DNA from 3 places in the Streptomyces sp. P9-2B-2 genome. Region 3 is predicted to be linked to each of the others. Evidence: predicted binding sites of a transcription regulator. Region 3 holds the regulator's gene; each other region holds the start of a gene.
The links. The regulator HrcA, encoded in region 3, represses chaperone genes, less so after heat shock. The targets are predictions, from matches to a motif close to TTNGCACTCNGNNNNNCNGAGTGCNAA.
Positions count from the first base shown of each region.

Region 1: a site for HrcA is predicted at 5,132-5,158, ahead of groL (chaperonin GroEL). Genes of this name have one in related genera too.
Region 2: a site for HrcA is predicted at 3,972-3,998, ahead of groES (co-chaperone GroES). Genes of this name have one in related genera too.

Region 1 is NZ_CP129126.1:5,437,077-5,447,142, reverse strand. It holds gene QT196_RS24010 (hypothetical protein) at 1-202, opposite strand, end outside; gene QT196_RS24005 (hypothetical protein) at 199-456, opposite strand; gene QT196_RS24000 (helix-turn-helix transcriptional regulator) at 571-1,410, shown strand; gene QT196_RS23995 (DUF397 domain-containing protein) at 1,394-1,606, shown strand; gene QT196_RS23990 (hypothetical protein) at 1,864-2,883, shown strand; gene QT196_RS23985 (hypothetical protein) at 2,925-3,215, shown strand; gene groL (chaperonin GroEL) at 3,345-4,970, opposite strand; gene QT196_RS23975 (cold-shock protein) at 5,472-5,675, opposite strand; gene QT196_RS23970 (MoaD/ThiS family protein) at 6,099-6,377, opposite strand; gene thrC (threonine synthase) at 6,461-7,744, opposite strand; SAM riboswitch class I at 7,762-7,922, opposite strand; gene QT196_RS23960 (glucosyl-3-phosphoglycerate synthase) at 8,095-9,057, shown strand; gene QT196_RS23955 (GntR family transcriptional regulator) at 9,062-9,817, opposite strand.
Region 2 is NZ_CP129126.1:4,009,494-4,019,559, reverse strand. It holds gene tsaD (tRNA (adenosine(37)-N6)-threonylcarbamoyltransferase complex transferase subunit TsaD) at 1-48, shown strand, start outside; gene QT196_RS17370 (hypothetical protein) at 169-534, shown strand; gene QT196_RS17365 (class I SAM-dependent methyltransferase) at 518-1,741, opposite strand; gene QT196_RS17360 (FtsW/RodA/SpoVE family cell cycle protein) at 2,289-3,641, opposite strand; gene groES (co-chaperone GroES) at 4,145-4,453, shown strand; gene groL (chaperonin GroEL) at 4,589-6,211, shown strand; gene QT196_RS17345 (hydroxyacid dehydrogenase) at 6,375-7,433, opposite strand; gene QT196_RS17340 (SDR family NAD(P)-dependent oxidoreductase) at 7,652-8,425, opposite strand; gene QT196_RS17335 (MOSC domain-containing protein) at 8,559-9,224, opposite strand; gene QT196_RS17330 (LysR family transcriptional regulator) at 9,394-10,066, shown strand, end outside.
Region 3 is NZ_CP129126.1:3,069,502-3,079,567, forward strand. It holds gene QT196_RS13450 (16S rRNA (uracil(1498)-N(3))-methyltransferase) at 1-606, opposite strand, end outside; gene QT196_RS13455 (nitronate monooxygenase) at 603-1,691, opposite strand; gene dnaJ (molecular chaperone DnaJ) at 1,789-2,925, opposite strand; gene hrcA (heat-inducible transcriptional repressor HrcA) at 2,926-3,942, opposite strand; gene QT196_RS13470 (MBL fold metallo-hydrolase) at 4,137-4,871, shown strand; gene QT196_RS13475 (DUF3097 domain-containing protein) at 4,907-5,740, shown strand; gene QT196_RS13480 (Uma2 family endonuclease) at 5,718-6,296, opposite strand; gene hemW (radical SAM family heme chaperone HemW) at 6,407-7,639, opposite strand; gene QT196_RS13490 (ATP-binding SpoIIE family protein phosphatase) at 7,692-9,794, opposite strand; gene QT196_RS13495 (long-chain fatty acid--CoA ligase) at 10,064-10,066, opposite strand, start outside.

The DNA.
Region 1 (10,066 bases), 2.4 Mb from region 3:
TCCGGCTCTGCCAGTTCAGCTCTCGCACGCGGGCGGCCAGTACGGCGGACGGCGGGGCGGCACGCAGTTCATACGGCGGGCAGTTCCACACCGTGCCACCCCCGGGCGGCCGGAGCTGCACGAACGGCCCGTCGCAGCCCATGACCCGGCCGACGCGCCCGTCCCGCCCGTCCACCGCATAGCTTCCGGGCGGCGGGATCACGGCCGTCGCTCCTCCGGACCGTGTTCGGCTGCGACGGTCCTGGCGTAGTCCGCCAGCACACCGGCGAGCCGCCGGGCGGTGTCCAGATTGCAGCGCCCCAGCTCGACCAGGGGCGCCATGAAACCGCCGGCACACGACACCGGGTCGACGCCGAGGGACGGCAGGGTGATCCCGGCCTTCTGAAGTGCGGTGCGCAGCTCCGCCGTCACATCCTCGGCCTGCTGCACCCGCTCACACGCCGTCATCGTCGTCATCATCACCTTCCACGCTGAGTGTTCCCGTTGCGCACACAGCGTGGTGGTTGCGGGTCTAGCCTGCATAGAGGCGCAGACCCAACAACCGATCGTGTGTAACAGGGAGTTGCTGCGATGCCCGGACCGAAACCCCTCGACCCCTCCTCGTCACCCCGCGCCATGCTCGGCGCCGAGTTACGGCACAAGCGCGAAGAGGCGGGACTCACCCAGGAAGAACTCGGCCGTCCCCTCTTCGTCAGCGGGTCGTTCATCGGCCAACTGGAGGCCGGGACGCGGCGGATGCAGATGGAGTACGCCGTGAAGATCGACGAGATCCTCGGCACGGACGGCTACTTCACCCGCAACTGCGAGGCCGCGACGAAGTCGAAGTATCCGGACCATTTCGCGGAGGCGGCGGAGGCGGAAGCCGTCGCCGCCACCATCAAGGAGTACGCGCCGCAGCTGATTCCGGGGCTGCTGCAGACGGAGGCGTATGCGTGGGCGGTTTGCCGCGCGTACCAGCCGACGGCACCGGAGGCCGAGATCGGCGAGACGGTCACGGCACGACTCGAACGCGCGCTCCTTCTCGACCATCCAACAACTCCGATGTTGTGGGTGGTGCTGGACGAGGCCGTACTGCGCCGCAAGACCGGCGGTCCGGCGGTGATGGCGAAGGCCCTGCGGCATGTGGCGGAGCTGATCCGGAGGCATCGGGTGATCGTGCAGGTGTTGCCGTTTTCGGCGGGGGACCATGCGTCGATGAACGGCTCGGTCAAGCTGATGACCTTCAAGGACGCGCCTCCGGTCGCCTACCTTCAAAGCTTGGGAACTGGCTGTCTGCAGGACGAACCGGCTACGGTCGCCCGCCACGAACTGACTTACGATTTGATCGGGGCCAGCGCACTATCCCCCCAAGATTCCCTGGCCCTGATCGAATCAGTGGCGGAGGATTACGCGCATGAAGATCAGCGCTGAGTACGACCTGAGTGCAGCCGTCTGGCGTAAGTCCAGCTACAGCGGCGGCGACGGCGGCGACTGCCTAGAAGTCTCCGACGACCACCCCGGCATCGTGCCCGTCCGGGACTCCAAGGACCCGGACGGCCCGGCGCTCGCGTTCCGGGCACCGGCATGGGCTGCGTTCATCGAGGGCATCAAGTCCAGTTCCCTGTAGGGCGCCTGACGACACCCGGGGTCCGGGGCTCAAGCCGCGGACCCCGAGCCCTCTTTCCAAGGAACGGGTGGACGGAAGTAACCCACCCGCCCTCCCCCGGTTCCGCCAACTCCCGCTCACACCAGCGTGGATGACATTCCGTGACCGGCTTGCGACACCCTGCTGCGCCGGTCTAGCGTGCGCAGCAACAAACAACCCCGGCAGGTGCTACCAACACCGACCGGGGTCTGACCATCAAGATCGGAAAGAGCGATCTCATGGCTGGTGAAAACCTTAACCCTGCCCCGTGCGCGTCCGCACGCCCCCACCCCTCCGCCCGCCCCGGCTACGGCAAACGCGCCGCGCCCGACCAACGGGCATCCCGCCCCGGCGACTTCGCACATCTCCCCCGCCGCGAGGCATCCATCGCCGCCTACCTCGACCGGCTGCCCGAGGGTGCCGACATCTCCGTGAAGACGCTGGCCAAGGTGTTGCCGGACTACGGGCAGTGCGCCCTGCGGACCGCGCTCCGCCGCCTCTCGGAGGCCGGTCATCTGCGGCGGGTCACCGAGACACACACGAGTGACGGCGGCAGCCCGCTCTGGGTGACGCGTACGTACTTCTCGCGTACGGCCCGGGACGACTCCTGGTGGATGGCCTTATGCGCCGGGAACGTTCCGATGACCGACGACGACAGTGACGGCGGCGGCGACAGTGACGCCCCACCTCCCACCTCCGGGCCACCGCGCCCGCAGGCTCCACACGTCGACGTCGACGTCGACGCCCACGTCCGCACCCGCCAACCGCGGTCCCCCGGCTACGCCGCCCTCGCCGCCCTCGGCCGCGCCGAACCCCGTATGACGCTGTCCGCTGACGACTGCGCGTCCCTCGAAGCATTCGCGGAGGAATGGCTGGCGCGCGGCGCGACCCGCGACCAGCTGCTGTCCGCCCTGACCTCCGGGCTGCCCCCGCACATCCACCACCCGGGACGGCTCGCCCGCTCCCGGCTGCTCGCCAAGATGCCGCCCGAAGCCGCTGGGCCGGGAGCGGGCGGCCCGGCCCGAGGGCCGTCGTCCGGCCCCCTCCGGATCATGGAGTGCACCGTCTGCCGCGCCCCGGGTCGGCCCGAGGCGCTTCCCGGGGGTGTCTGCGGCCCCTGCCGGGGCGAGGCACCACCGGACCGGCGGCGGAATCCGGCGGACCCGACGGCCGCCCAAGTCCGCGCCCGCGTGGAGCGTTTGCGCGCGGCCGCACGGCCACCGGCACCCAGCCGTACGGCCGCCGCCGGCCGACCGTGATCCTGCCGCACCGCGGCGCGGCAGTAAGTAGGGTCGGCGCCATGCTGATCCGATTACGCCGCCCCTGGCGCGCCAGGCTGATCGTGGCGCTCACCGCGCTCGTGCTGACCGCCGGCGGGGTGGCACTGATCCTGTGGGGCGAGACACCGCCCCCGTTCCCGCCGCTGCCCAAGCTGCCCGCGGCGCACGGCAATGTCGTGATCCAGGTCGCCGTCGAAACCACCCTCGACCGCGACGCCCCGCCCGCACCGGCTACCCTCTGCGGCGCCGTGCTGCTGTCCGTGGCCGGGGCGCTGTGCCTCGCGGGCTGCCTCATCGGCCGCCGGCGATAGCCCGCCCGACGGCGCCCGGCCCCGCCCCGAAAACGCCGCCGGGGCGGCACCCCCCTGGAAGGAGGGTGCCGCCCCGACGTACGTCTGGACGTGTTGATCCGGGAGGATCAGCGTTCCGATCCGCGAGGATCAGAAGTCCATGTCACCGCCCGGCATGCCGCCGCCGGCCGGGGCAGCGCCCGCCTTCTCCGGCTTGTCGGCGATGACGGCCTCGGTGGTGAGGAAGAGCGCCGCGATGGAGGCGGCGTTCTGGAGCGCGGAGCGCGTGACCTTGGCGGGGTCGATGATGCCCTCGGCGATCATGTCGACGTACTCACCGGTCGCGGCGTTGAGGCCGTGGCCGATGGGCAGGTTGCGCACCTTCTCCACCACAACGCCGCCCTCAAGGCCGCCGTTGACGGAGATCTGCTTGAGCGGGGCCTCCAGGGCGAGCTTCACGGCGTTGGCGCCGGTCGCCTCGTCACCCTCGAGCTCCAGCTTCTCGAAGACCTGGGAGGCCTGGAGCAGGGCGACGCCACCGCCGGCGACGATGCCCTCCTCGACGGCCGCCTTCGCGTTGCGAACGGCGTCCTCGATGCGGTGCTTGCGCTCCTTGAGCTCGACCTCGGTGGCGGCACCGGCCTTGATGACGGCCACGCCGCCGGCCAGCTTCGCCAGACGCTCCTGGAGCTTCTCGCGGTCGTAGTCCGAGTCGCTGTTCTCGATCTCGGCGCGGATCTGGTTGACCCGGCCCTGGACCTGCTCGCTGTCACCGGCACCGTCGACGATGGTGGTCTCGTCCTTGGTGATGACGACCTTGCGGGCGCGGCCGAGCAGCTCGACGCCGGCGTTCTCCAGCTTGAGGCCGACCTCCTCGGAGATGACGGTGCCACCGGTGAGGATGGCGATGTCGCCGAGCATGGCCTTGCGGCGGTCACCGAAGCCCGGGGCCTTGACGGCAACGGACTTGAAGGTGCCACGGATCTTGTTGACGACCAGGGTCGACAGGGCCTCGCCCTCGACGTCCTCGGCGATGATCAGCAGCGGCTTGCCGGACTGCATGACCTTCTCCAGGAGCGGCAGCAGGTCCTTCACGCTGCCGATCTTGGAGTTGACGATGAGGATGTACGGGTCGTCGAGCGACGCCTCCATACGCTCCATGTCGGTGGCGAAGTACGCCGAGATGTAGCCCTTGTCGAAGCGCATACCCTCGGTGAGTTCCAGCTCCAGACCGAAGGTCTGGGACTCCTCGACGGTGATGACGCCTTCCTTGCCGACCTTGTCCATGGCCTCGGCGATCAGCTCGCCGATCTGGGTGTCAGCGGCGGAGATGGAGGCGGTCGAAGCGATCTGCTCCTTGGTCTCCACGTCCTTGGCCTGCTCCAGCAGGGCGGCGGAGACGGCCTCGACGGCACGCTCGATACCGCGCTTGAGGGCCATCGGGTTGGCGCCGGCGGCCACGTTGCGCAGGCCCTCGCGGACCAGAGCCTGGGCCAGGACGGTCGCGGTCGTCGTGCCGTCACCGGCGACGTCGTCCGTCTTCTTCGCGACCTCCTTGACCAGCTCGGCGCCGATCTTCTCGTACGGGTCCTCGAGCTCGATCTCCTTGGCGATGGAAACACCATCGTTGGTGATCGTGGGGGCGCCCCACTTCTTCTCGAGGACGACGTTACGGCCCTTGGGGCCGAGGGTGACCTTGACGGCGTCGGCGAGCTGGTTCATCCCGCGCTCGAGACCGCGCCGTGCCTCCTCGTCGAACGCGATGATCTTGGCCATGTGAAGTGGTCCTCCCGGACTGGGGTGGATTGCTCCGGACCGCGCTGGCGCCCGCGACGGACGACCTGCAGACCTGTGTGGTTCCTTGCCCCACCGATCCGCGGGCCTCGCCGACCCGGTCCTTCTTTGTCACTCTCACTGGGAGAGTGCTAACGCAATGATTAGCACTCGGGGTAGGAGAGTGCAAGCCGCCCGGAGGGCGTCGTTGAGGGGTGGCGGTCGGGCGACGGGTGGGCGCAAGCCGCCCGGAGGGCGTCGTTGAGGGGTGGTGGCCGGGCGACGGGTGGGCGCAAGCCGCCCGGAGGGCGCGGTTGGGCAGCGGGCGGGCGCGAGGCTGCCGTGAAGGCGCCCTCCCCTAGGGGGACAAGTGGGCCGCACGCACCCCGCCCCCGCGCGACCCACCCACCCCGCAGCCCCCCCACTCCCCACCCCGCAGACAGCCGAAGGCCCGTACCCCCCTCAGGGGTACGGGCCTTCCTCACGCAGCAGTCGGTCGGCGCCTCAGCCGGCCACCCGGACCATGTCCGCCTGCGGCCCCTTCTGGCCCTGCGAGATCTCGAACTCGACCCGCTGACCCTCCTCAAGGGTGCGGTAACCGTCCATCTGGATCGCGCTGTAGTGGACGAAAACATCCGCACCACCGTCGACCGCGATGAAGCCGTACCCCTTCTCCGCGTTGAACCACTTGACGGTGCCCTGAGCCATGCCTAACTCCCCTATTACTGGCCCTTGCGCAGGACCGCACTCCGCGGACCCGGGTCAGACCTCACCCCGCGAAAGGCCCGTGGGGTGTGCGCCGGAACGCGTCGACCGCCGCTGAATGTATCTGCACAGATGCCCAGAGCAACAGGTCAATCGGACGAGAATTCCGGGGCCGGAGAATCGGCTATATGCGGCGAAATCCCGTTTCTCCAGGGCAAGTCAGGCCGGGCATAGGGCACCTAGGCGACAAATACCGCCCACACTTTGGCCACAACTGATCGCGAACACATATGCGTTCGGCACGCGCACGGTGATATCCGGAGGGGGATCACCCCAATGGTATCTCCTTTCACAACATGGAATTGCCCCGTCCGCTTTCTGGCGGACGGGGCAATTCCGGTCATGCAGGAGAAGAGTTGGCGCAAATCAGCAGCCGCCGGCCACCGCCGGGATGATCGAGATGCCCGCACCGTCCGGGGTGGGCGTCTCCAGGCCCTGCTCGAAGCGCACATCGTCATCGTTGACGTACACGTTCACGAAGCGGCGCAGCTTGCCGGCGTCGTCCAGCACCCGGGCCGCGATGCCCTGGTGGTTCTGCTCCAGGTCGGCGATCACCTCGGAGAGGGTCGCGCCCTCGGCGGGGACCTCGGCCTGGCCACCGGTGTACGTGCGGAGGATGGTGGGGATGCGGACCTTGACGCTCATGGTTCTGCCTTCCAGGGGTACGGAGTGCGAGTTCGGGGGCTGGGCGCGGCCCCGTCCGCCGGATGCCGGACGGGCCGTCGGCCTCAGCGGGCCAGGCCGGCCGAGCGGAACGCGTCCAGGTTCGGACGGATCGTCGCCGTGGGCCCGGAGGTGGGGGCGACCGCGTCGAGTGTCTTGAGGCCGTCACCCGTGTTCAGTACGACGGTGGTCAGGGACGGGTCGAGCACGCCGTCCTCGATCAGCTTCTTGGTCACGCCGACGGTCACGCCGCCCGCGGTCTCCGCGAAGATGCCTTCCGTCCTGGCCAGCAGCTTGATCGCGTCCACGACCTGCGCGTCGTTGACATCCTCGACGGCACCGCCCGTACGGCGCGCGATGTCGAGCACATACGGCCCGTCGGCGGGGTTGCCGATCGCCAGCGACTTGGCGATGGTGTTCGGCTTCTGCGGGCGGACGACATCGTGGCCGGCCTTGAACGCCGTGGACACCGGCGAGCAGCCCTCCGCCTGGGCGCCGAAGATCTTGTACGGCTTGTCCTCGACCAGGCCGAGGGCGATCAGCTCCTTGAGCCCCTTGTCGATCTTCGTGAGCTGCGAGCCGGACGCGATCGGGATGACGATCTGGTCCGGGAGCTGCCAGCCCAGCTGCTCACAGATCTCGTACGCGAGCGTCTTGGAACCCTCGCCGTAGTAGGGGCGCAGATTGACGTTGACGAAACCCCAGCCCTCACCCAGCGGGTCACCGATGAGCTCGGAGCAGAAGCGGTTGACGTCGTCGTAGTTGCCCTCGATGCCGACCAGGTCACCGCCGTAGACCGCGGCCATCACGACCTTGCCGGCCTCCAGGTCGTGCGGGATGAACACACAGGACTCGAATCCGGCCCGGCGCGCCGCGGCGCCGACCGCACCGGCGAGGTTCCCGGTGGAGGAGCAGGAGAGGGTGGTGAAACCGAAGGCGCGGGCGGCCTCGACGGCGATCGCCACGACGCGGTCCTTGAAGGAGTGCGTCGGGTTGCCGGAGTCGTCCTTGACGTACAGACCGCCGGTGACGCCCAGCTCGGCGGCGAGCCGGTCGGCCTTGACGAGCTTGGTGAAACCGGGGTTCAGGTTGGGCTTGTCGGCCACGTCGGCGGGGACGGGCAGCAGCGGGGCGTAGCGCCAGATGTTGTCCGGACCGGCCTCGATCTGCTTCCGCAGGCTCTCGGGGTCGCCGCTCGGCAGGTCGTAGGCGACTTCGAGCGGCCCGAAACATTCCTGGCACGCGAAGATCGGGCCGAGCGGGAAGCGCTGTCCGCACTCGCGGCAGGACAGAGCTGCGGCGGGGCCCAGAGCGACGGTGGGGGTGTTTTCGGTGACTTGCACAGCCATGGAGGCGAGGCCCTTTCTCCTCATCTTCCTCGCAGCGAATCTCGCCACGAGACGGATTTGGCACCTTCCCTAGCCGGGAGCCTCACGCGCGCGGGACGTCAGCGTCCTGGCGGCAAGACCGGCTGGAGGGTTGCCGGGGCTTCAACGGGCCGTATCCCTCTGCCCCTCTGGATGAGCGGTATGGCGCTGGGACTGAACCCAGGCATTTGTGGCGCGGGGACCCCGACATGCGACGGTCATCCGCGTTGTTCAAGACTGTAACCGAAGGCACTGACAGTTGAGATAGTCGTCCGAACCGCGAGATGGATCACACAGGCCGCCGATCGGGCGGCGACCGAGGAGTAGTAGACGTGCTGGAAGAGGTCGAGAGCTGGCTGACCAGCCACTCCTGGTCCGCCGCTGACCGTCCGCTGGGGCAGCTTCTGGAGGCCAAGCGCCAGACGGGCCGTACGGTCAGTGTCGTGCTGCCCGCGCTCGACGAGGAGGCCACGGTCGGGGCGATCGTGGCGGTGATCCGTGCCGAGCTGATGACCGAGACCGTTCCCCTCGTCGACGAGCTGGTGGTGCTGGACTCCGGCTCCACCGACCGCACCGCCGAGGTCGCCGCGGCGGCCGGCGCCCGGGTCGTCCCCCGCGACAGCGTCCTGCCACGGCTGCCCGCGCTGCCCGGCAAGGGCGAGGTGCTCTGGCGCTCCCTCCTGGCCACCACCGGCGACATCATCTGCTTCATCGACGCCGACCTGCGCGAATTCTCCGCCGCCTTCGTCTCCGGGATCATCGGCCCGCTGCTGACCGACCCGGACATCCAGTTCGTGAAGGCGATGTACGACCGTCCGCTGGAGACCGGCGACGAGGGTGCCGGGGCCGGCCAGGGCGGCCGGGTCACCGAGCTGGTCGCCCGCCCGCTCCTCAACCTCCACTGGCCCCAGCTGGCCGGCTTCGTCCAGCCCCTCGGCGGCGAGTACGCGGCCCGCCGCTCCCTCCTGGAACGCCTCCCCTTCCCCGTCGGCTACGGCGTGGAACTCGGCCTGCTCGTCGACTCCCTGCACACCGTCGGCCTCGACGCCCTCGCCCAGGTGGACGTCGGCGTACGCAAACACCGCCACCAGGACGGCCAGGCCCTCGGCCGGATGGCCGCCGCGATCTACCGCACCGCCCAACTACGCCTGACCCGCGGCCACTTGGTCCGCCCCCGCCTCACCCAGTTCGACCGCGGCAACGAGGGCTTCGTCCCCCGCACCACAGACGTCGACACCGAGGAACGCCCCCCGATGACCGAAATCCCGGAGTACGCGGCCCGCCGGGCGGCGTGAGCGCTCAGGCGTCGAAGTCGTACTCCAGTACGTAGGCGGACGCGTCGAGGATCATCTCGTTGACCTCGACCGTGCGCCCGTCCTCGGTGCGGGCCATCCGGCTGATGAGGATGACGGGCGTACCCGCCGGAAGGCGCAGCCGGTCGGCCTCCTCCGGCGCCGGCATACGTGACCGCACCTCCTCCCTGAAGCGGACAGGCCCCGCACCGAGCTCGGCAAGCCGGGCATAGGTGCCGCCCGCCCCGGTATCCGGCTGAGTGATCGCCGATCCGGCGACAAGAGCAGCCGGGAGGTAGGAGGTGGACAGCAACACCGGCTTTCCGTCGAGCACGAACCTGCGGCGCCGCACGATCACAGCGTCTCCAGGCGCTATGCCCAGCTGCGCCGCGACGGTTTCCGCCGCCGGTTCCTCGTCCACGGTGACTTCGTCGACCGCCAGGTCACGGTCCGGGACATCGGCCGACCAGACCGACCGCCCCTCGCCCCAATGCTCCCGAGCCAGGCGCGGGACACCGCGTCGCCGGATCGGCTGGAACGCCCGCACGAAGACCCCGGCACCCTTGCGGGCCTCGGCGAGCCCCTCCGAAGTGAGCACCCCGAGCGCCTGACGTGCCGTCATCCGCGCCACGCCGTGCCGGTCCATCAGCTCGTTCTCCCCGGGCAGCCGGTCACCGGGCTGGAACTCCCCCGCCGCGATCGCCCGCTTCAGCGCGTCGGCAATCCGGCGGCACTTGGGCGACGAGCTCTCCTGTGCGGCCATGGCGACGCATCCCTCCTGACGATCTCTAGACATCCTAGAGATCTGTTCGAGTGCCACGGGGTCACCATCCGCTCCAGGGCTTGCCCGGTTACAAGGCAGGCGGACGCCGTTGAACGGACCCAGCTCGTATCCGGTGAGATCCTCTCGGGGTGCACCCGTGCCCTTCTTCGCGGGGACGGGACCATCACCCCCGAACTGCGCTTTCCGGCCTGTTGTTTGACGTGCGCGCTCGGCGACACGCTCCGTATC
Region 2 (10,066 bases), 940 kb from region 3:
GACCATGACCACGTCCACGAGATGAGCAAGCACAACCTCTACTCCTGAGGCCCGGCCAGGACTCGCTTTGTCCTTCTGCGAGTCCTTACGCCGCCCCCGGCCCGCTGTCCGGCCCCAGGTCTTACCCTGACTGGGGCACCGAGTGTGCGAGTGGGGAGGCGGCAGGCTGTGGACTGGTTCTGGTGGGTCTTCATCTTCTTCATGGCGGGCGGCTTCGCGAAGGTCGCCGACACCGCCCGCACCGCGCTGCGCACCCGGCACGAACGCAAGATGGAGCGCCTGGAGACCGCCCGCCAACAGCGGCAGGAGCTGGCCGCCGCCCAGAAGCCGCCGGAGCCGGTGTGCGGGTGCACCCACCACCTCGCCAAGCATGACAAAAAGGGCAAGTGCCATGAGCGGGTGGAGATGGCGGTCGCCTGGGACGCCGACCACAAGCCGGTGCAGTACGAGGCCGGCCAGTGCACCTGCCAGCAGTACATCGGCCCGCAGCCGCTCTCCCAGATCTACGCCGAGGACCTCACCGACCTGGCGTGACCGGGTCCGTGGCCGGGTGCCCCAGCAGCATCGTGGGGGCGCCGGCGACCCGGGTGAGGAAGATCGTGCAGGACGCGCGGCCGCCGCCGAGCTTCAGCTTCTTGCGCAGCTCCTCCGGCTCCACCGCCGAGCCGCGCTTCTTGATCACTGCGATCCCGACCCCGCGCTCCCGCAGCAGCGCCTTGAGCTTCTTGACGTGGAACGGCAGCACATCGGTGATCGCGTAGGCCGTCGCGTACGGGGTGGCCGTCAGCCGGTCCGCGGTGATGTACGCGATGGTCGGATCGAGCAGCCGGCCGTCGAGCTGCTCCGCGACATCCGCGACCAGATGGGCCCGGATCACCGCGCCGTCCGGCTCGTACAGCCAGTCGCCGACCGGCCCCGGCTCGGGGTCCGGCAGCCCCGCGCCCAGCAGCGAGTCCCCGGCCGGCAGCAGTGTGGCCCGGCGGCCGCCGGGCGTGACGCGGTCCGCCCCGTCCCCCGCCGCGCCGAACCACACCACGGCTTCCTTGACGTCGCCCCCGTCCGAGATCCACTCCGTCTCGGCGTCCTCCGGCAGCGCCTCGTGCGGCACCCCCGGCGCGATCTTCAACGCCGCGACCGGTGCCTTACGGGCCGCCTCGACGGCCCAGGACAGCGGCGGCGAGTACGCCTCGGGGTCAAAAATCCGGCCACCCCGCGCCTTGCTGCGCCGCGCCGGATCGACGAACACCGCGTCATACCCGGCCGTATCCACCTCCGTCACATCCGCACAGCGCACCTCGATCAGCTCCGCGAGCCCCAGCGCCTCCGCGTTGGCCCGCGCCGCCGCACAGGCCAGCGGGTCACGGTCGACCGCCAGCACCCGGATCCCGGCACGCGCCAGGGCGATCGCGTCCCCGCCGATACCGCAGCACAGATCGGCCAGCGAACGCACGCCCAGCGCGGCGAGCCGGGTCGCGCGGTGCGCCGCCACCGTGGCGCGGGTGGACTGCTCCACCCCGTTCGGCGTGAAGTACATCCGCCAGGCGTCCGCCCCGAACTTCGCCACCGCCCGCTGTCGCAACCGCGCCTGCCCCAGCGCGGCCGATACCAGCGCCGCGGGGTGCGCCCGCCGTAGCCGGGTGGCTGCCGCCAGCTCATCCGCCGGGTCGTGATCCCGCAACTCGGCCAGCAGGGCCTGTCCCTCCGGGGCGAGGAGGTCGGCGAAGGTGTCTCCGTCATTCACGGTGTCATTGTCCTCCCACGTTTTTGTCTTTCCCGCCGTGGGTGTTGCTCGCCGTTTGTGGCCCGCTTCGCGGTGCCCCCGCCGTTGCGCCTGCGGCGGGCTGGGTGGGTGTCGGGTGCGGTGACGGACCTCCGGGGCCGGTGTGTGGGACTGCTTCGCTTTACGTCCCACACACCGGCCCCTCCGGCCCGTCCCCTCCCGTTGGGGGAGTGAGTGACGGTGAGTGGGGGCGTGCCACTCGTAGCCAGTTCACTGCGACCGACAAGGCGCACCGGACCACCTACGGGAACCCCGATCAACGTTTCTCCCATCCCTCAACGGGAGGGGACGGGTCGGAGCGGGTGGGGGTTTCCGGACGTAAAGCGAAGCAGTCCGGAAACCCCCACCCGCGCAGGCCCGTCACCGCACCCCGACAGCCCCGCGCAGCGGACCCGGCCCGCCGCAGGCGCAACGGCGAGAGGCAAAGCGCAGCGGACCGGCGGGGGCACCGCGAAGCGGGCTACAAGCGGCGAGGTCCCAGACGGCGGGAAAGCCGAAAACGTGGGAATTAAAGCGGCTCACGCCGCCTTTGCGCACGGTCGCTGATCCGCAAAAGCAAGGCCACCATGACCCAATTGGCGACCAACGAGGAGCCCCCCTTGGCGAGGAAGGGGAGGGCCTTGCCCGTGAGGGGGATGAGGCCGGTGACGCCGCCGGAGACGACGAAGACCTGGAGGAGGAGCGCGCCGGAGAGGCCGACGGCCAGGAGTTTGCCGAAGGGGTCGCGGGCGCTCAGGCCGACGCGGAGGCCGCGCTGGGCCAGCAGGACGTAGAGCATGATCACGGCCATGACCCCGGCCAGGCCCAGCTCCTCGCCGACGGTGGTGAGGATGAAGTCGCTGTTGCCGGCGAAGCCGATCAGTTCGGGGTGGCCCTGGCCGAGGCCGCTGCCGCTGATGCCGCCGCTGCCGAAGCTGAGCAGGGCCTCGGCGAGCTGGTTGGACATGTGCTCGGCCTGGCCCTCCTTGGTGAAGGCCCGCATCGGGTCGAGCCAGGCGGTGACCCGGCCGTGGACATGTGGTTCGAGGGAGCCGACCACGGCCGCGCCGACCGTGGCCATCAGCAGGCCGCACACCACCCAACTGGTGCGGTCGGTGGCCATGTAGAGCATGATCACGAAGACGCCGAAGAAGATCAGCGAAGTGCCCAGGTCGCGTTCGAAGATCAGCACCAGCAGGCTGATCGCCCAGATCGTGAAGATCGGCGCGAGCTGCCGTCCCGGGGGCAGCTGGATGCCCATGACGCGGCGGCCGGCCAGTGCCAGGGCGTCGCGGTTGACGGTGAGATAGCCCGCGAAGAACACCGAGATCATGATCTTCACGAACTCGCCGGGCTGCAACGACAGCGGCCCCAGCAGGATCCAGCGCTTGGCGCCGTACATATCGGCGCCGAAGAAGGCCGGTGCCATCAGCAGCACCAGCGCGATCACCATCGTCAGATAGATGTAGCGCTGGAGGATGCGGTGGTCGCGCAGCAGCAGCAGGATGGCGAGGCAGACCATCACCCCGATCACCGTCCACAGCAGCTGGCCGTTGGCCGCCTGGGCGGTCTTCAGCCGGGGGGTCTGTGCGTAGGTGAGGTCGAGGCGGTGCAGCAGCACCAGGCCGATTCCGGTCAGCAGGGTGGCCAGCGGCAGGATCAGCGGATCGGCGCGGGGCGCGTAGCGGCGCAGGACCAGATGTGGGACCAGCGTCATGAACAGCATGCCGGCGGTGAAGACGGCCAGTCCGCCGGGGTGCAGGCCGCGCATCGACAGACCGGTGTAGGTGTAGCCGAAGACCGTGATCAGGACGACGAGGGCGAGCAGCCGGGCCTCGGTTCTCCGCCGGTCCGGTGCCTGGGCGAGGGCGGCGAACGTCATGGTGCGCTCGACATCCCGCTCCGGCACCCGGGCCTTCCGGGGAACTCTGGTCGGTGCACGCACGGCTATTCCTCCGCCATCTTGTCGGGGCCGCCGGCCGGCCGGGTGCGGGCCCGGTTCGTCGGCCCGTCAGTCGAGGGAAGAGACGAGGCAGCCGAGGGCGTGGTTGCGAGGAAGGGGAAGGCATGTCCGATTTGGCGGGAAGCTGCCTGCCTCGTAACCCGCCCCGCCCCCGCTGTAGATGGCCATGATCGCCGAAGCCGGGCCGCCGGGAAACCGGGCCCTGGCACGGCCGGTCAACCGGCGTCGCGGGAAGAGCTCCCCGCCGCGCTGGCACTCCGCTTGACCGAGTGCTAACCGCGTCATAGTCTCGGCGTTGGCACTCTCCAGTGGGGAGTGCCAGACACAGCGACGGGCAGGTCCGGCACCCGCGACGACGGATCCACCTGGTCGCCACCTCAGACAGTTAACCCCGTGAGATCTCCGAAGGGGGAGGTCGGATCGTGACGACCACCAGCTCCAAGGTTGCCATCAAGCCGCTTGAGGACCGCATTGTGGTCCAGCCGCTCGACGCCGAGCAGACCACGGCCTCGGGCCTGGTCATTCCGGACACCGCCAAGGAGAAGCCCCAGGAGGGCGTCGTCCTGGCCGTGGGCCCGGGCCGGGTCGAGGACGGCAAGCGCGTCGAGCTCGACGTGAAGGTCGGCGACGTCGTGCTCTACAGCAAGTACGGCGGCACCGAGGTGAAGTACAACAACGAGGACTACCTCGTTCTCTCGGCTCGCGACGTTCTCGCGATCGTCGAGAAGTAAGTCACCCAGTTTTGCCGTGATCTGCGCCCCTGGTTCCCGCGTCTAATCAACCCGGGGCAGGGGCGCAGTTCGTTTGAGCGACAGCGGTCCCCACGTCGTGGCCGAGGATCGCAATGAGAGGACTTGAAGCAACCCATGGCGAAGATCCTGAAGTTCGACGAGGACGCCCGTCGCGCCCTTGAGCGCGGCGTCAACAAGCTTGCCGACACCGTCAAGGTGACCATCGGCCCCAAGGGCCGCAACGTCGTCATCGACAAGAAGTTCGGCGCGCCGACCATCACCAACGACGGTGTCACCATCGCCCGTGAGGTAGAGGTCGACGACCCGTACGAGAACCTCGGCGCCCAGCTCGTCAAGGAGGTGGCGACCAAGACCAACGACATCGCGGGTGACGGCACCACCACCGCCACCGTGCTGGCCCAGGCGCTGGTCCGTGAGGGTCTGCGCAACGTCGCCGCCGGCGCCTCCCCCGCCGCCCTGAAGAAGGGCATCGACGCCGCCGTCAAGGCCGTCTCCGACGAGCTTCTCGCCACCGCCCGTCCGATCGACGACAAGTCCGACATCGCTGCCGTGGCCGGTCTGTCCGCGCAGGACAAGCAGGTCGGCGAGCTCATCGCCGAGGCGATGGACAAGGTCGGCAAGGACGGTGTCATCACCGTCGAGGAGTCCAACACCTTCGGTCTGGAGCTGGACTTCACCGAGGGCATGGCCTTCGACAAGGGCTACCTCTCGCCGTACATGGTCACCGACCAGGAGCGGATGGAGGCCGTCCTCGAGGACCCGTACATCCTGATCCACCAGGGCAAGATCTCCTCGATCCAGGACCTGCTGCCGCTGCTGGAGAAGGTCATCCAGGCCGGTGCCTCCAAGCCGCTGCTGATCATCGCCGAGGACGTCGAGGGCGAGGCCCTGTCGACCCTGGTCGTGAACAAGATCCGTGGCACCTTCAACGCCGTGGCCGTCAAGGCCCCCGGCTTCGGTGACCGCCGCAAGGCGATGCTCGGCGACATGGCCACCCTCACCGGTGCCACCGTCATCGCCGAGGAGGTCGGCCTCAAGCTCGACCAGGCCGGTCTGGACGTGCTCGGCACCGCCCGCCGGGTGACCGTCACCAAGGACGACACCACCATCGTCGACGGTGGCGGCAACTCCGAGGACGTCGTCGGCCGGGTCAACCAGATCAAGGCCGAGATCGAGTCCACCGACTCTGACTGGGACCGCGAGAAGCTCCAGGAGCGCCTCGCCAAGCTCGCCGGTGGCGTCTGCGTCATCCGCGTGGGTGCGGCCACCGAGGTCGAGCTCAAGGAGAAGAAGCACCGTCTGGAGGACGCCATCTCCGCGACCCGCGCCGCGGTCGAGGAGGGCATCGTCTCCGGTGGTGGCTCCGCGCTGGTCCACGCCGCCAAGGTGCTGGAGGGCTCCCTCGGCAAGGAGGGCGACGAGGCCACCGGTGTCGCCGTCGTCCGCCGCGCCGTCGTCGAGCCGCTGCGCTGGATCGCGGAGAACGCCGGCCTCGAGGGCTACGTCATCACCGCGAAGGTCGCCGAGCAGGACAAGGGCAACGGCTTCAACGCCGCCACCGGCGAGTACGGCGACCTGGTCAAGGCCGGCGTCATCGACCCGGTCAAGGTCACCCGCTCCGCCCTGGAGAACGCCGCGTCGATCGCCTCGCTGCTGCTGACGACCGAGACCCTGGTCGTCGAGAAGCCCGCCGAGGAGGAGCCGGAGGCCGGTCACGGTCACGGCCACGCGCACTGACGCGAGCTGTCCCGCACTGACGTGAGCCGTCGCATCGGCTGACGCGCCACGTCGGACTGCTTCACCCGAGACCCGGTTCCCGCATTGGCGGGGGCCGGGTCTTCGGGTTTCCGGCGGGCGCGCGGGGCCACGGCCGCCGGACTCCCCGCCGGCGGGGCCCGGTTCACGCCGAGTGGTGCAGCTCCTCCCGCCGTACGGGGGCGAGGAACGGGCGGCCCCGGCCGTAGCGTTCGAGTTCGTCGAGGGCGTGGTCGGCCAGGCGGTGCAGCTCGGTGCCCAGCGAACCCGCCACATGCGGGGTCAGCAGCACGTTCGGCAGGTCGTACAACGGCGAACCGGGGCGCGGGAGTTCGGGCTCGGTGACGTCGAGGACCGCGTGCAGCCGGCCGGTGATCAGCTCGGGCAGCAGGGCCGCCTCGTCGACCAGCGCGCCGCGGGCGGTGTTGACCAGGGTCGCGCCGTCCGGCATCAGGGCCAGCTGCCGGGCGCCGAGCAGATGCCGGGTGGCGGGCAGCTGCGGGGCGTGCAGGGTGACGATGTCGCTGTCGGCGCAGAGCGCGTCGAGCGGAACCGGGACCGCGCCGAGCCGGGTGGCCTCGGCGGCCTCCACATACGGGTCGTACAGCAGAACGCGCAGGTCGAACGGGCGCAGCAGCTCGATGACACGGCGGCCGACACGGGAGGCGCCGATGATGCCGACGGTGCGGCGGTAGTTGCCCGCCCCGGCGAGTTCGCCCGGCCAGTCGTGCGGCGCGCGCAGACCGCGGTATCGGTGGGCGGCGTGCAGCACGCGCTTGTTGGCGAAGAGGATCGCGGCGAGGGCGTACTCGGCGACCGGGAGGGCGTTGGCGGCGGCGGCCGAACTGACGGCGATACCGCGGTCCCAGCAGGCGTCGGTGAGGTGGTGCTTGACCGATCCGGCGGCGTGCACGACGGCCCGCAGCCGGGGGGCCGCGGCCAGCACCCGGTCGGTGAGCGGCGGCGCGCCCCAGCAGGTGAGCAGCACCTCGGCGCCGGCGAGGGCGGCGGCGACCTCGGGGGTGGGGTCGGCCAGATCGTGGGCGACCAGATGCGGGTCCGTACGGGCCAGGGCCGCGAGGCGGGTGTGGTGGCGGGCGGCGAGGAGCCGGCCGGCCACACCCGGCCCCATCGACAGCAGCAGACCGGGCCGGACCGGTGGCGTTTCCGCAGGTCCTGGGGGACTGTCAGAGGTGGGGTGCATAGTGCTGAACGGACCTCCTTCGCGGCCGTCCGCCGTCGCGCCTCGCTCGTCCCGCGTCGCGCGCCGCCGGCCGGTCCACGTCGTTGTGCGTCCTGTGCCGTTCCGCGGGGGACGGACCCGGGGGTGCACCGTCGCCGCACCCCACCGCCCCGCCCCGCGCGCCACGGCCATGGCACCACCCCGGCGCCGCCCCCGGCAACGGGCCGGGTGACGTGGCGTCAGCGGGGGCCGTATTTACGGCCGGTACGGGACGTCAGACCCCCCAGCACGCCACGGGGTGCCAGCTTCACCGCGCCCATGAGCGCCTTGTAGCGCGGATCCGGAACGGACAGCGACTTCCCCCGCGTCAGGTCCTTCATCGCGGCGTCGACCAGCTTGTCCGCGTCCAGCCACATCCACCCGGGGATGTTGTCCGTCCCCATCCCGGCCCGCTCGTGGAACTCGGTCCGTACGAACCCCGGGCACAGCGCCATCAACCGCACGCCGCTGCCCGCCAGATCGCGCGCCGCGCCCTGGGTGAACTGCACGACCCAGGCCTTGCTCGCGCCGTAGGTGCCCCGCGGTACGAACGCCGCCACCGACGCCACATTGACCACCGCGCCGCGCCGCCGGTCCCGCATCCCGCGCACCCCGGCCGTGGTCAGCCGCAGCACCGCCTCACAGTGCACCTTGAGCATCGTCAGCTCGTCGGCCATCGAGACTTCGAGGTACTCGCCCTTGTTGCCGAAACCGGCGTTGTTCACCAGCAGGTCCACCGGGTGCTTGGGGTCCGAGAGCCGGGCCTCGACGGCCGCGATGCCCTCCTCGGTGGCCAGATCGGCGCTCAGCACCTCCGCCTCGATGCCGTGCCGGTCGTGCAACTCGGTGGCCTGCTCGTGCAGTCGCTTCTCGTCGCGGGCCACCAGCACCACGCTGTGGCCGTCGCTCGCGAGCCGCCGGGCGAACGCCGCCCCGATACCCGCCGTCGATCCCGTGATCAATGCAGTCGTCATACGGGCACGCTATCCGCCCCGGGCACGACGCCTGAGCCCCAACCCCCGGTGGCGCGGCCGCCCCACGGCCCACCGGAGGCAGATCCTCCGCCGCCCGCTCCGGGCCCCACCGCCCCGGGCCCGGCGGGGCCGCTCAACCCACCGCCCGCTCCGCATACTTCCGGGCCTTCTGCCGCGCCTCCTCCGGCAGCGCCGCACCCGCCTCCAGCAGCCGCGGCAGCAGCTCCCGCCGGGTCGTCAGGGCCCGGAACATCAGCCCGATCGTCACCTCGTGGTCCGGCCGGTGCACCACCTCGACGGCGTCCCCGGCCCGGATCTCGCCCGGCTCGATCACCCGCAGATACGCACCGGGCACCGCGGCCTGGGTGAACCGCCTGATCCAGCCGCGCTCACCGAGCCACGCGTGGAACGTCCGGCACGGAATCCGCGGTGAGGTCACCTCCAGCAGCAGCCCCGGACCCACCCGCCAGCACTCGCCGATACGGGCACCGGTGACCTCGACGCCCCATGTGGTGAGGTTCTCGCCGAAGACCCCATTGGCCAGCTCGCGGCCCAGTTCCCGCTGCCAGGCGTCCAGATCCTCCCGGGCGTAGGCGTAAACGGCCTGGTCGTCGCCGCCGTGATGGCGCAGGTCGACCACCGCGTCCCCGGCCAGCCCGCTGCCCCCGACGCCCTGGGGGCCGGGCGCGGCCACCGCCACCGGCCCGTCCACGGGCCGCTTGTCGATCCCCGTACCGCCCTCCGCGGCGGTGTGCCGGCACGGGGTCGGCCGCCCCACATTCACGCTCAGCAGCTTCATACGGTGCTCCGTTGCTCGGTCGTGCGACGTGCTCCGGGGCCGGTTCCGCCGGCGTCACCCCAGCTCATGCGCGCCTTCGATCCACGTTAGGCATGTCCGACAGCCGTGTGCCCCAAAAGCAAGGACGCAATTTTTCCCGACCGGTCCAAGCGGCGCTTATGCTCGAAACATGATCGAGGCCCGTCACCTCCGTGTGCTGCGCGCCGTCGCCAGGAGCGGCTCGTTCTCCGCGGCCGCGCGCGAACTGGGCTGCACCCAGCCGGCCGTCAGCCAGCAGATGAAGGCGCTGGAACAGTCCGCCGGCACCCCGCTGCTGGTCCGCGCGGGCCGCGAGATGCGGCTGACCCAGGCGGGTGAGGCGCTCGTCCGGCACGCGGTCGGCATCCTGGCCGGGCTCACCGCCGCCGAGGAGGAGATCGCCGCCATCGCGGGCCTGCGTGCGGGACGGGTGCGGCTGGTGTCGTTCCCCTCCGGCAGCTCGACGCTGGTGCCGACGGCCCTGGCCACGATGCGGGCCGCGCACCCGGGCACCCGGGTCTCGCTGGTCGAGGCCGAGCCGCCGCGCTCGATCGAGATGCTGCGCAACGGTGACTGCGAGATCGCGCTGGCCTTCCGCTACCCCGAGGTGCGCGGTGCGGACCCGGCGGCCGGGGCGGAGTGGGACGACCTGGTGGTCCGCCCGATCCTGGCGGACCGGCTGGTCGGGCTGGTGCCGGCCGGGCACCGGCTGGCGAAGGCGGGCGTCGCGCGCTTCGACGAGCTGGCCGACGAACCGTGGATCGCGGGCTGTCCCCGCTGCCGCAGGCATCTCGTGGAGGTCTGTGAGAGCGCGGGCTTCACCC
Region 3 (10,066 bases):
TCCCCCTTCCGGGCCGACGACGAGCACGATCCGGCCCTCGGCGGGGAGTTCGGCGGTGGCGAGCGGTGCGCTGCCCTCCTCGTGGAGGACGGCCGCGAAGTCGGCGTCGGCGAGCAGCGCGGCCACCTGCTTGGTCGTCAGCGGGTCGGCGACCTCGGGGAAGGTCAGCCGGCGCGACTGCTTGCCGGCCTCGCGGGCGGTGGCCCGCCATTTGCCCAGCGCCTTGGCGGCCCGCTCGCCCTTCCACTGGGTGACACAACGCGCCGCCGGCCAGGGCACGATGGCGTCCACCCCGGTCTCGGTCATCGTCTCGACGGCCAACTCCCCGCGGTCGCCCTTGGGGAGCGCCTGGACGACGGTGATCGTGGGGCGGGGCGGGTCCTCGGTGCGCAGTCCGGTGACCGCGACGGTGAGCCGGTCCTTGCCCTCGACAGCGGCGACCGTGCCGTAGGCGCCGGTGCCGTGACCATCCGTCAGGACGACCTCTTCACCGGCCCGCAGCCGGCGCACCGACACCGCGTGCCGGCCCTCGGGACCGTCCAGCATCAGGGTGCCACCGGCCCGTACGCCCGCGAGGGACTCGACGAGGAACACCGGCGCGGTCATGCCGCGCCGCCGTTGGCGGGGCGCTGCAACGCGGCGCGCGCGGCGTCCAGTTCGGCCGCCAGCACCTCCACCAGCTGGCGGGCGGGCAGCTCCCGCGCCAGCCGGTGTCCCTGCCCCGCCCACAGGTTCATGCCCTGGGCGTCGCCCGCCTTGGCGGCGGCCTTGCGCACGGTGGAGGTGAGGTAGTGGACGGCCGGGTAGGCGGCCGGTGCGTAGGGGCCGTGTTCGCGCAGGAAGCGGTTGACCAGCCCGCGGGCCGGCCGCCCGGAGAACGCCCGGGTCAACTCCGTATGGGTGAACAGGGGGTTGGTCAGTGCCTGCTTGTGCAGCGGGTTGGCGCCCGACTCGGGGGTGGCGAGGAAGGCGGTGCCCAGCTGCGCCATGGTCGCCCCGGCGGCCAGCACCGCCGCGATCTGCGCCCCGCGCATCAGCCCGCCCGCGGCGATCATCGGGATCTGTACGGCCTCCCGGATCTGGCCGAGCGCCGCCAGCAGCCCGAGCCCCGCGCCGGTCCCGTCCGCATGCGGGTCGTCCCGGTGGGTGCCCTGGTGGCCGCCGGCCTCCACGCCCTGCACACACACCGCGTCCGCGCCCGACCACTGCGCGGCCTGTGCCTCGGCTGCGGTGGTGACCGTGACGATGGTGTACGTACCGACCTTGGCGAATGCGTCGAGGACGGCGCGCGAGGGGCAGCCGAAGGTGAAGGACACCACCGGCACCGGGTCCTCGCGCAGTATCGCGAGCTTGGCCTCGTAGCCGTCGTCGATGGGCCCGTCGGTGTCGCCGAGTTCGGTCTCGTACCAGGTGGCCTCACCGGCGAGCTGTTCGCGGTAGACCTCGACGACGGAGCCGTCGGCCAGGGAGGGCTGCGGCATGAACAGGTTGACGCCGAAGGGCCGGTCGGTCAGCGACCGCAGCTGTTTGATCTCCTGGTACATCCCGTCGGCGGTTTTGTAGCCGGCGGCGAGGAAGCCGAGACCGCCGGCCTCGCAGACGGCGGCGGCGAGCTCGGGTCCGGAGCCGCCTCCCGCCATCGGGGCCTGCACGATCGGGTAGCGGCAGAGATCGCTTGGTGCGGTGGGCATGAGCACATCGTGTCACGCCCATCCCACCGCCCCGAACAGGGGCGGTGGCTGTCAACCGGGCCCGGGGAACCTCCGCGGACCCCCGGGCCGACCTGGGCTATCGCCCGTTGAAAGCGTCCTTCAGCCGCGAGAACAGACCCTGCTGTCCCGGCTGGAACTGCCCCGTGGGCCGCTCCTCACCGCGCAGCTTGGCCAGCCGCCGCAGCGCCTCCTCCTGCTCGGGTTCGAGCTTGGTGGGCGTCTGCACCTCGACATGGACGATGAGGTCGCCGCGGCCACCGCCGCGCAGATGGGTCACACCGCGCTGGTGCAGCGGGATCGACTGGCCGGACTGGGTACCGGGCCGGACGTCGATCTCCTCGACCCCGTCCAGCGTCTCCAGCGGGCACTTCGTGCCCAGCGCCGCCGCCGTCATCGGGATGGTGACCGTGCAGTGCAGATCGTCGCCGCGCCGCTGGAAGGTGGGGTGCGGCAGCTCGTGGATCTCCACGTAGAGATCACCGGCGGGGCCGCCGCCGGGGCCGACCTCGCCCTCGCCCGCGAGCTGGATGCGGGTGCCGTTGTCGACACCGGCCGGGATCTTGACGGTCAGGGTGCGGCGGGAGCGGATCCGCCCGTCGCCCGCGCACTCGTGGCACGGCGTCGGGACGACCGTGCCGAAGCCCTGGCACTGCGGGCACGGCCGCGAGGTCATGACCTGGCCCAGGAACGACCGGGTGACCTGCGAGACCTCACCGCGGCCGCGGCACATGTCACAGGTCTGCGCCGAGGTACCCGGCGCCGCGCCCTCGCCGCTGCACGTCGTACAGACGACGGCGGTGTCGACCTGGATGTCCTTGGTCGTGCCGAAGGCCGATTCGGTCAGCTCGACATCGAGCCGGATCATGGCGTCCTGGCCGCGGCGGGTGCGCGAGCGCGGCCCGCGCTGCGACGCGGTGCCGAAGAACGCGTCCATGATGTCGGAGAAGTTGCCGAAGCCCGCGCCGAAGCCGCCCGCGCCCTGGCCGCCGCCCGCCTGCGAGAGGGGGTCGCCGCCGAGGTCGTAGACCTGCTTCTTCTGCGGGTCCGAGAGCACCTCGTAAGCGGCGTTGATCTCCTTGAACCGCTCCTGGGTCTTCGGATCCGGGTTCACGTCCGGGTGCAGCTCGCGCGCCAGCCGGCGGAAGGCTTTCTTGATCTGGTCCTGCGAGGCGTCGCGTCCGATACCGAGGACCGAGTAGTAATCCGTGGCCACTTACGACTCCGCGAGGATTTGTCCGACGTAACGTGCCACTGCGCGTACCGCTCCCATCGTTCCGGGGTAGTCCATGCGGGTCGGTCCGACCACGCCGAGTTTGGCGACTGCCTCGTCGCCCGAACCGTAGCCGACCGTGACGACCGATGTGGACGCCAGGCCTTCGTGGGCATTCTCATGCCCGATACGTACGGTCATGCCCGAGTCCTTGGCTTCCCCGAGCAGCTTGAGCATCACCACATGCTCCTCAAGGGCCTCCAGCACCGGCCGGATGGTCAGGGGGAAATCGTGCCCGAAGCGCGTGAGATTGGCGGTGCCGCCGATCATCAGCCGCTCTTCGGTCTCCTCCACCAGAGTTTCCAGCAACACCGACAGCACTGTCGAGACCGTGCCGCGGTCGTCCTGCTCGAAGGACTCCGGGAGATCCTGCACCAACTGCGGCACATCCGCGAACCGGCGCCCCACGACCCGGCTGTTGAGCCGGGCCCGCAGATCCGCCAGCGAGGTCTCGCCGAACGGTGCCTGGCAGTCGATGAGCCGCTGCTCGACCCGCCCGGTGTCCGTGATCAGCACCAGCATCAGCCGGGCCGGGGCCAGGGCCAGCAGCTCGACGTGCCGGACCGTGGACCGGGTCAGGGACGGGTACTGCACGACCGCGACCTGCCGGGTCAGCTGCGCCAGCAGCCGGACCGTGCGGCCCACCACGTCGTCGAGGTCGACGGCGCCGTCCAGGAAGTTCTGGATCGCCCGCCGCTCCGGACTGGACAGCGGCTTCACACCGGCCAGCCTGTCGACGAAGAGGCGGTAGCCCTTGTCGGTCGGGATGCGCCCGGCACTCGTGTGCGGCTGGGCGATGAAACCCTCGTCCTCCAGGACGGCCATGTCGTTGCGGACGGTGGCCGGGGAGACACCGAGCTGATGGCGTTCGGTCAGGGCCTTGGAGCCGACCGGCTCCTCCGTCCCGACATAGTCCTGGACGATGGCGCGCAGCACTTCGAGCCTGCGTTCACTGAGCATCCCGCGCACCTCCAGTCCGGCCGTCCGCCGTCTCGACTCTCCTGGCACTCACACGGGCCGAGTGCCAGACCTTGAGCCAGTGTACGGCCGAGTAGCACGGACACGGCAAGGGCGGCCGCACACAGCACCCGCCCGGTGCCCGTGTTCGGCCGATCTGTCGGGCAACGCTATCGCGATGGCGCTAGCGTCTCGGTATGCATACGTCTTGGGAAGAGGCCGGTTGGGAACAGCTCGGTGACGGTGTCGCCAGGCGCCGGATGCCGGGCTGGGACGAGACGATCGGCGTGATCGCGGGCACCACCGGCGTCATGATCGTCGACACCGGCGCGACCCTGCGCGACGGCGCGGATCTGCGACGGGCGATCCGCGGGGTGCTGGGCCGGGACGTGACGCATGTCGCGCTCACCCACCCGCATTTCGATCACGTCCTGGGCACCGCCGCGTTCGCGGGCGTCAAGGTCTTCGGCGCGGCCGGTCTCGGTGATCTGCTGCGCCGCGGCAAGGACACGCTGCGGCACGACGCGATCCGGCACGGCGTCGACCGCGACGCGGCCGCCGAGGCCGCCGATCTGCTGGTCGCCCCGCACCACCACGTCCACGACCAGCTGACCGTCGAGCTCGGCGACCGGCAGGTGCTGCTCGCCAATGTCGGCCCCGCGCACTCGACGCACGATCTCGCGGTCCTGGTACCGGGCCGGGGCGGGTCCCCGGAGATCGTCTTCTGCGGCGATCTGGTCGAGGAGTCCGGCGAACCCCAGGCGGGCCCGGACGCGCTGCCGCAGCGCTGGCCCGGCGCACTGGACCGGCTGCTGGCCCTCGGCGGCGAGGACGCGCGGTATGTGCCCGGCCACGGCGCCGTGGTGGACGCCGCCTTCGTCCGCGCCCAGCGCGCCGCCCTCGCCGCCCGCTTCGGCGTCGCCCCCTCCTGACCCCCGCCCGCTCACCCACGGACAGGCCCCACTCGATGCAGAACAGGCACTACAGCCCCGACCTCACCCCACCCTGGAAGAAGCAGCGCCCGGCGCCCGAGGTGCCCGCCGATCCCGATCTGGTCGTCGAGGAGGTCACCTCGGGTTTCTGCGGCGCCGTGATCCGCTGCGAGAAGACCGCCCAGGGCCCGACGGTCACCCTGGAGGACCGCTTCGGCAAGCACCGCGTCTTCCCCATGGAGCCGCGCGGCTTCCTCCTGGAGGGGCGGGTGGTCACCCTCGTACGCCCCCAGGGCAGACCGGCCGCCACCACTCCGGCGCGTACGGCCTCCGGTTCCCTGGCCGTCCCCGGCGCCCGCGCACGGGTCGCCCGCGCCGGGCGCATTTACGTGGAGGGCCGGCACGACGCCGAGCTGGTGGAGCGGGTGTGGGGCGACGACCTGCGCATCGAGGGCGTCGTCGTGGAGTACCTGGAGGGCGTCGACGACCTCCCCGCGATCGTCCGCAGCTTCTCCCCCGGCCCGGACGCCCGCCTCGGCGTCCTCGTCGACCATCTCGTCCCCGGCTCGAAGGAGTCCCGGATCGCGGCCGGGGTGACCGGTGACCACGCGCTGGTGGTGGGCCACCCGTACATCGACATCTGGGAGGCCGTGAAACCGTCCTCGGTCGGCATCCCGGCCTGGCCGACCGTCCCGCGCGGCCAGGACTGGAAGACGGGCGTCTGCCGGTCCCTGGGCTGGCCGGAGAACACGGGCGCCGCCTGGCAGCGGATCCTCTCCTGCGTGCGCTCCTACAAGGACCTGGAGCCGGCGCTGCTGGGGCGGGTGGAGGAGCTGATCGACTTCGTCACGGCCGGCGGTGCGGCCTGACGTTGGGGAGGGTCCCGAATTCGCTGGTGTCCAGCTCGATGCCGAGCAGCTCCAGCGGCACAGGGTCGCCGAATTTGGTGATCCGCTGCACCGCGTAGTCGGCCGCGTCGCCGACGCCGGCGGGTTCGGTGAGCAGGACGCAGTGGGCGACGATGGGATCAATGATCAGGTACGCGGGCACCTTGCCCGCCGCGTAGATCCCGCGCTTGATTCCGTAGTCACGGTCGACGCTGTTCTTGGAGACGACTTCGACAAGCATCGTGACCACTCCTGACGGCAGAAGCCGGCCGGAGTCCGGTCCGGCGTCGCTTTTCAGCACCACGAGATCGGGCACCGGTTCGCTCTGCTCGCTCAGGATGTCGATGTCCTGGGTCATCAGCCATTCCCAGCGGTCGCTGGGAAGCTGCAACGCCACGGACCGCACGATCCGGTTGCGGACCAGATCCGGCCCCGCCATCATCACGATTTCCCCCCGGAGGAGCTCAATTTTGACCCCCTCGGGAACCTCAAGGTTCTCGAAGAGCTCCGTCATCCGGCGTTCATCCACAGCGGTCATCTCCATGGCCTCCGTTTCCCGTCGCCGTGTATTACGGCACAGGCTAGGAGCAGCCTAGGCGGGGCCGCAGGCCCCTCGCATTGGTTCACTCATTCGAGCACAGCAGCTTCTCAGTCCACCAGATCCCGCACCACCGCATCCGCCAGCAGCCGCCCCCGGAGGGTCAGCACGGCCCGGCCGGCCTCGTACGGAGCGGCTTCCAGGAGGCCGTCCGACAGGGCCCGGGCCGCCGCCCGTGCGCCTGCCGGGGCGAGGATTTCCAGGGGGCAGCCGTCCACCAGGCGCAGTTCCAGGAGGATGCGTTCGACGCGGCGGTCCTCGGCGGAGAGGAGTTCGCGGCCGGCGCCCGGGGAGCGGCCTTCGCTGAGGGCCTGGGCGTAGGCGCCGGGGTGTTTGACGTTCCACCAGCGGACGCCGCCGACGTGGCTGTGGGCGCCGGGGCCGGCGCCCCACCAGTCGGCGCCGGTCCAGTAGAGCTCGTTGTGGCGGCAGCGGGCGGCGTCGGTGGTGGCCCAGTTGGAGACCTCGTACCAGGTGAAACCGGCCGCGGCGAGGCGTTCTTCGGTGATCAGGTAGCGGTCGGCGTGCACATCGTCGTCGGTCATCGGGACCTCGCCGCGGCGGATCCGGCGGGCCAGCTGGGTGCCCTCCTCGACGATCAGGGCGTACGCGGAGACATGGTCGGGACCGGCGCCGATCGCGGCGTCGAGGGAGGCGCGCCAGTCGTCGTCGGTCTCGCCCGGGGTGCCGTAGATCAGATCGAGGTTGACGTGGTCGAAGCCGGCGGCGCGGGCCTCGGCGACACAGGCCTCGGGGCGGCCGGGGGTGTGCGTACGGTCGAGGATCTTCAGGACGTGCTGGCGGGCGCTCTGCATGCCGAAGGAGACGCGGTTGAAGCCGCCCGCGCGCAGCTCGTCCAGGTAGCGGGGGTCGACGGACTCCGGGTTGGCCTCGGTGGTGATCTCCGCGCCGGGCGCGAGGCCGAATTCCTCGCGGATCGCGGCCAGCATCCGGCCGAGATCGGCGGCGGGCAGCAGGGTCGGGGTGCCGCCGCCGACGAAGACCGTCTCGACCGGGCGCGGGTCGTCGCCCAGCACCTTGCGGGCCAGCCGGATCTCGTCCACGACGGTGTCGGCGTAGTTGTCCCGGGAGGCCAGGGCGCCGCCGGAGCCGCGCAGCTCGCTCGCGGTGTAGGTGTTGAAGTCGCAGTAGCCGCAGCGGGTCGCGCAGTACGGCACATGCAGATAGAAGCCGAGGGGGCGCCCGGCGGCCCCGGCCGCGGTATGACCGGGCAGCGCCCCGTCCTCGGGCATCGGCTCACCATCAGGCAGTGCGGAAGGCATGGGAACCATTGTCCGTCATGCCGGGGCCGCGCCGGTCCGGCGCCGCTGTGCCTCAGGACACCCCGGGGGCCGAGGCCTGGAGGACCAGCAGGGCCAGGTCGTCGTCGGGCGGGGTGGGGCCGAAGGCGTGCACGGTGCGGCGGATGTGGTCCGCGAGGGCGGTGGCCCCCAGGCCGGCGCCCGCGGCGAGGGCCGTCGCCAGGCCGTCCTCGTCGTCGAAGAGCCGCCGCCCCGAGCGCCGCTCGGTCACCCCGTCGGTGACGCACAGCAGCGTCTCCCCTGGGCAGAGGTCAAACGATTCGCTTACGTACGCCGCGTCCTCGACCACCCCCAGCAGCATCTGCGGCGCCGCGACGACCCGGACCGCGCCGTCCGTGCCCAGCACCAGCGGCAGCGGGTGGCCGGCGCTGGCGAGGGTGCAGCGGGCGCCGCCGGAGCCGCCGGGGTACGGGACGATCTCGCCGTAGAGCAGGGACAGGAAGCGGGCCTGTTCGCCCTCCTCGCGGATCTCGACCGGCGCCTCCGCCCCGGCGCCGGCCGCCGCCACCGCCGCCGCGACCGCCGCGACCGAGTCCGCGGCCTCCCGCGCCATGGTCTTGTTGAGCCGGTCTAGCACCGCCGCGACCCCGAAGCCGTCGCGGGCCAGCAGCCGCAGCACCGGCCGGGCCAGCCCGGTCACCGCGGCCGCCTCCGGGCCGCTGCCGCAGACGTCGCCGAGCGCGAAGCACCAGCGGCCGTCCCCGGCGTCGAACAGGTCCCAGAAGTCGCCGCCCGCCCAGGCGCCCTCGCGCGGTTCGTAGACCACCGCCGACTCCACGCCGGGCACCCGCGCCCGCCCCCGGGGCAGCAGCCGGCGCTGAAGGACCTGGCTGATGCGCTCCTGGCGGCTGTAGGCGCGGGCGGTGGCGACCGCGCGGGCGACCCGGCGGCACAGGTCCTCGATCAGCGCGACCACCGCGTCGGGGAAATGCAGCAGCCCGGCCCGGCCGAGCAGCAGGGTGCCGAACCGCCGGCCGCCGGCGACCAGGGGGCAGGCCAGTGCGGCGCCGCCGCCGGGGCCACAGCCGCCCGGTTCGTACGGCCAGGGCCAGGGCACGATGCCCGGTGCGCCGACGGACGCGCCGCCGCCCGCAAGCTCCGGCGGCTGCTTCTCCAGCGCCGTGCGCAGCGCGTCGATCCGGCTCTCGCTGGTGTGCCAGACGCCGGCGAGCCGCTGCTCGTCACCGGCCTGGGCGATGCCCCGGCCGGGTGCGCCGCTGTCGCTGTCGTACAGCCACACCGCACACCACTCGGCGAGCCGGGGCACGATCAACTGGGCGGCGAGCGCGGCGACTTGGTCGGCGTCGAGCTGGCCGGAGAGCAGATCGGAGGCCTCGGCGAGGAAGGACAGCGCGCCGTTGTCGGCCCGGCCGCTGCCGGGTTCCTGCCGGGCGGCGCGGCGCGGGGCCGGGGCGAGGAGCTCGGCGGCCCGCAGCTCGCGCTGGAGCAGCTGGTGGTCGAGGGTGAAATCGGGCTCGGGCCGGCCGGTGCCGTCCGCGGCCCCCACGGGCAGCCGGAACCACACGGTCTTCATGGCCCGGCGGTAGGTGACGCCCCAGGATTCGGCGACCGCGCTGATCAGCTGGAGCCCGTGCCCGCCGTTCTCGGACGCGGCGCTCTCCGCGCGGGCGCGGACCGGCTGGGTGGGGTGGTGGTCGGAGACCTCGATGAGGACGCCGGGGCCGGAGGCGTCGTCGGCTCCCGGGGCGGCCGCCGCTTCCCGGTGCGGCGCCTCGTACGGCTCCCGGTCGCGGCCCCGGTACGGCTCCGCGCCCCCGTCCCGGCCGGGCGCCGGGTCCAGCCGGCAGCGCAGTTCGACGGTGGTGCCCGCGTGCACGACGGCGTTCGTCACCAACTCGCTGACCAGCAGGACCGCTTCGTCGGCGAGCCGGCCGGTCAGGCCCTCCGCGCCGGTCAGCCGCCGGCCGGTCCAGTCGGCGAAGACGGCCCGGACGAAGCGCCGGGCGGCGGCAGCGGCCTGCGGATCACCGGGCAGGCTGGCCCGGCGGGAACGGACCGCGGGGCCGTCGGCGGGTCCGCCGGGGAACCCGCCCGTCCGCGTCGCGCGCGCCGCCGTGACGTCGTCGTCCCGTGGAGACGAAGTTGTCGTCCTCATTGAGCAACTCCCGACCAGCTCCGCTACAGCGCCGGATGCGCCACCGACAGAGTGACAGAACGAGCGCAACCATAAGCACTGAGTCACAGAAGTGGGTGGTCGAAGCCATCAATTCGGCTGACGTACCGCGGGAGTTGGCCGACAGGAACGGAGTCGTGGGCACGGCGGCACGGGGCCGGCCCCCGGCACGGCGGTACGGGGCGGAGCCGACCGGCCCGTCCCGCACCCCTGTCCCGAATAGCCGTTGTCCCGAGGGCCGTGCCCTACGGCTA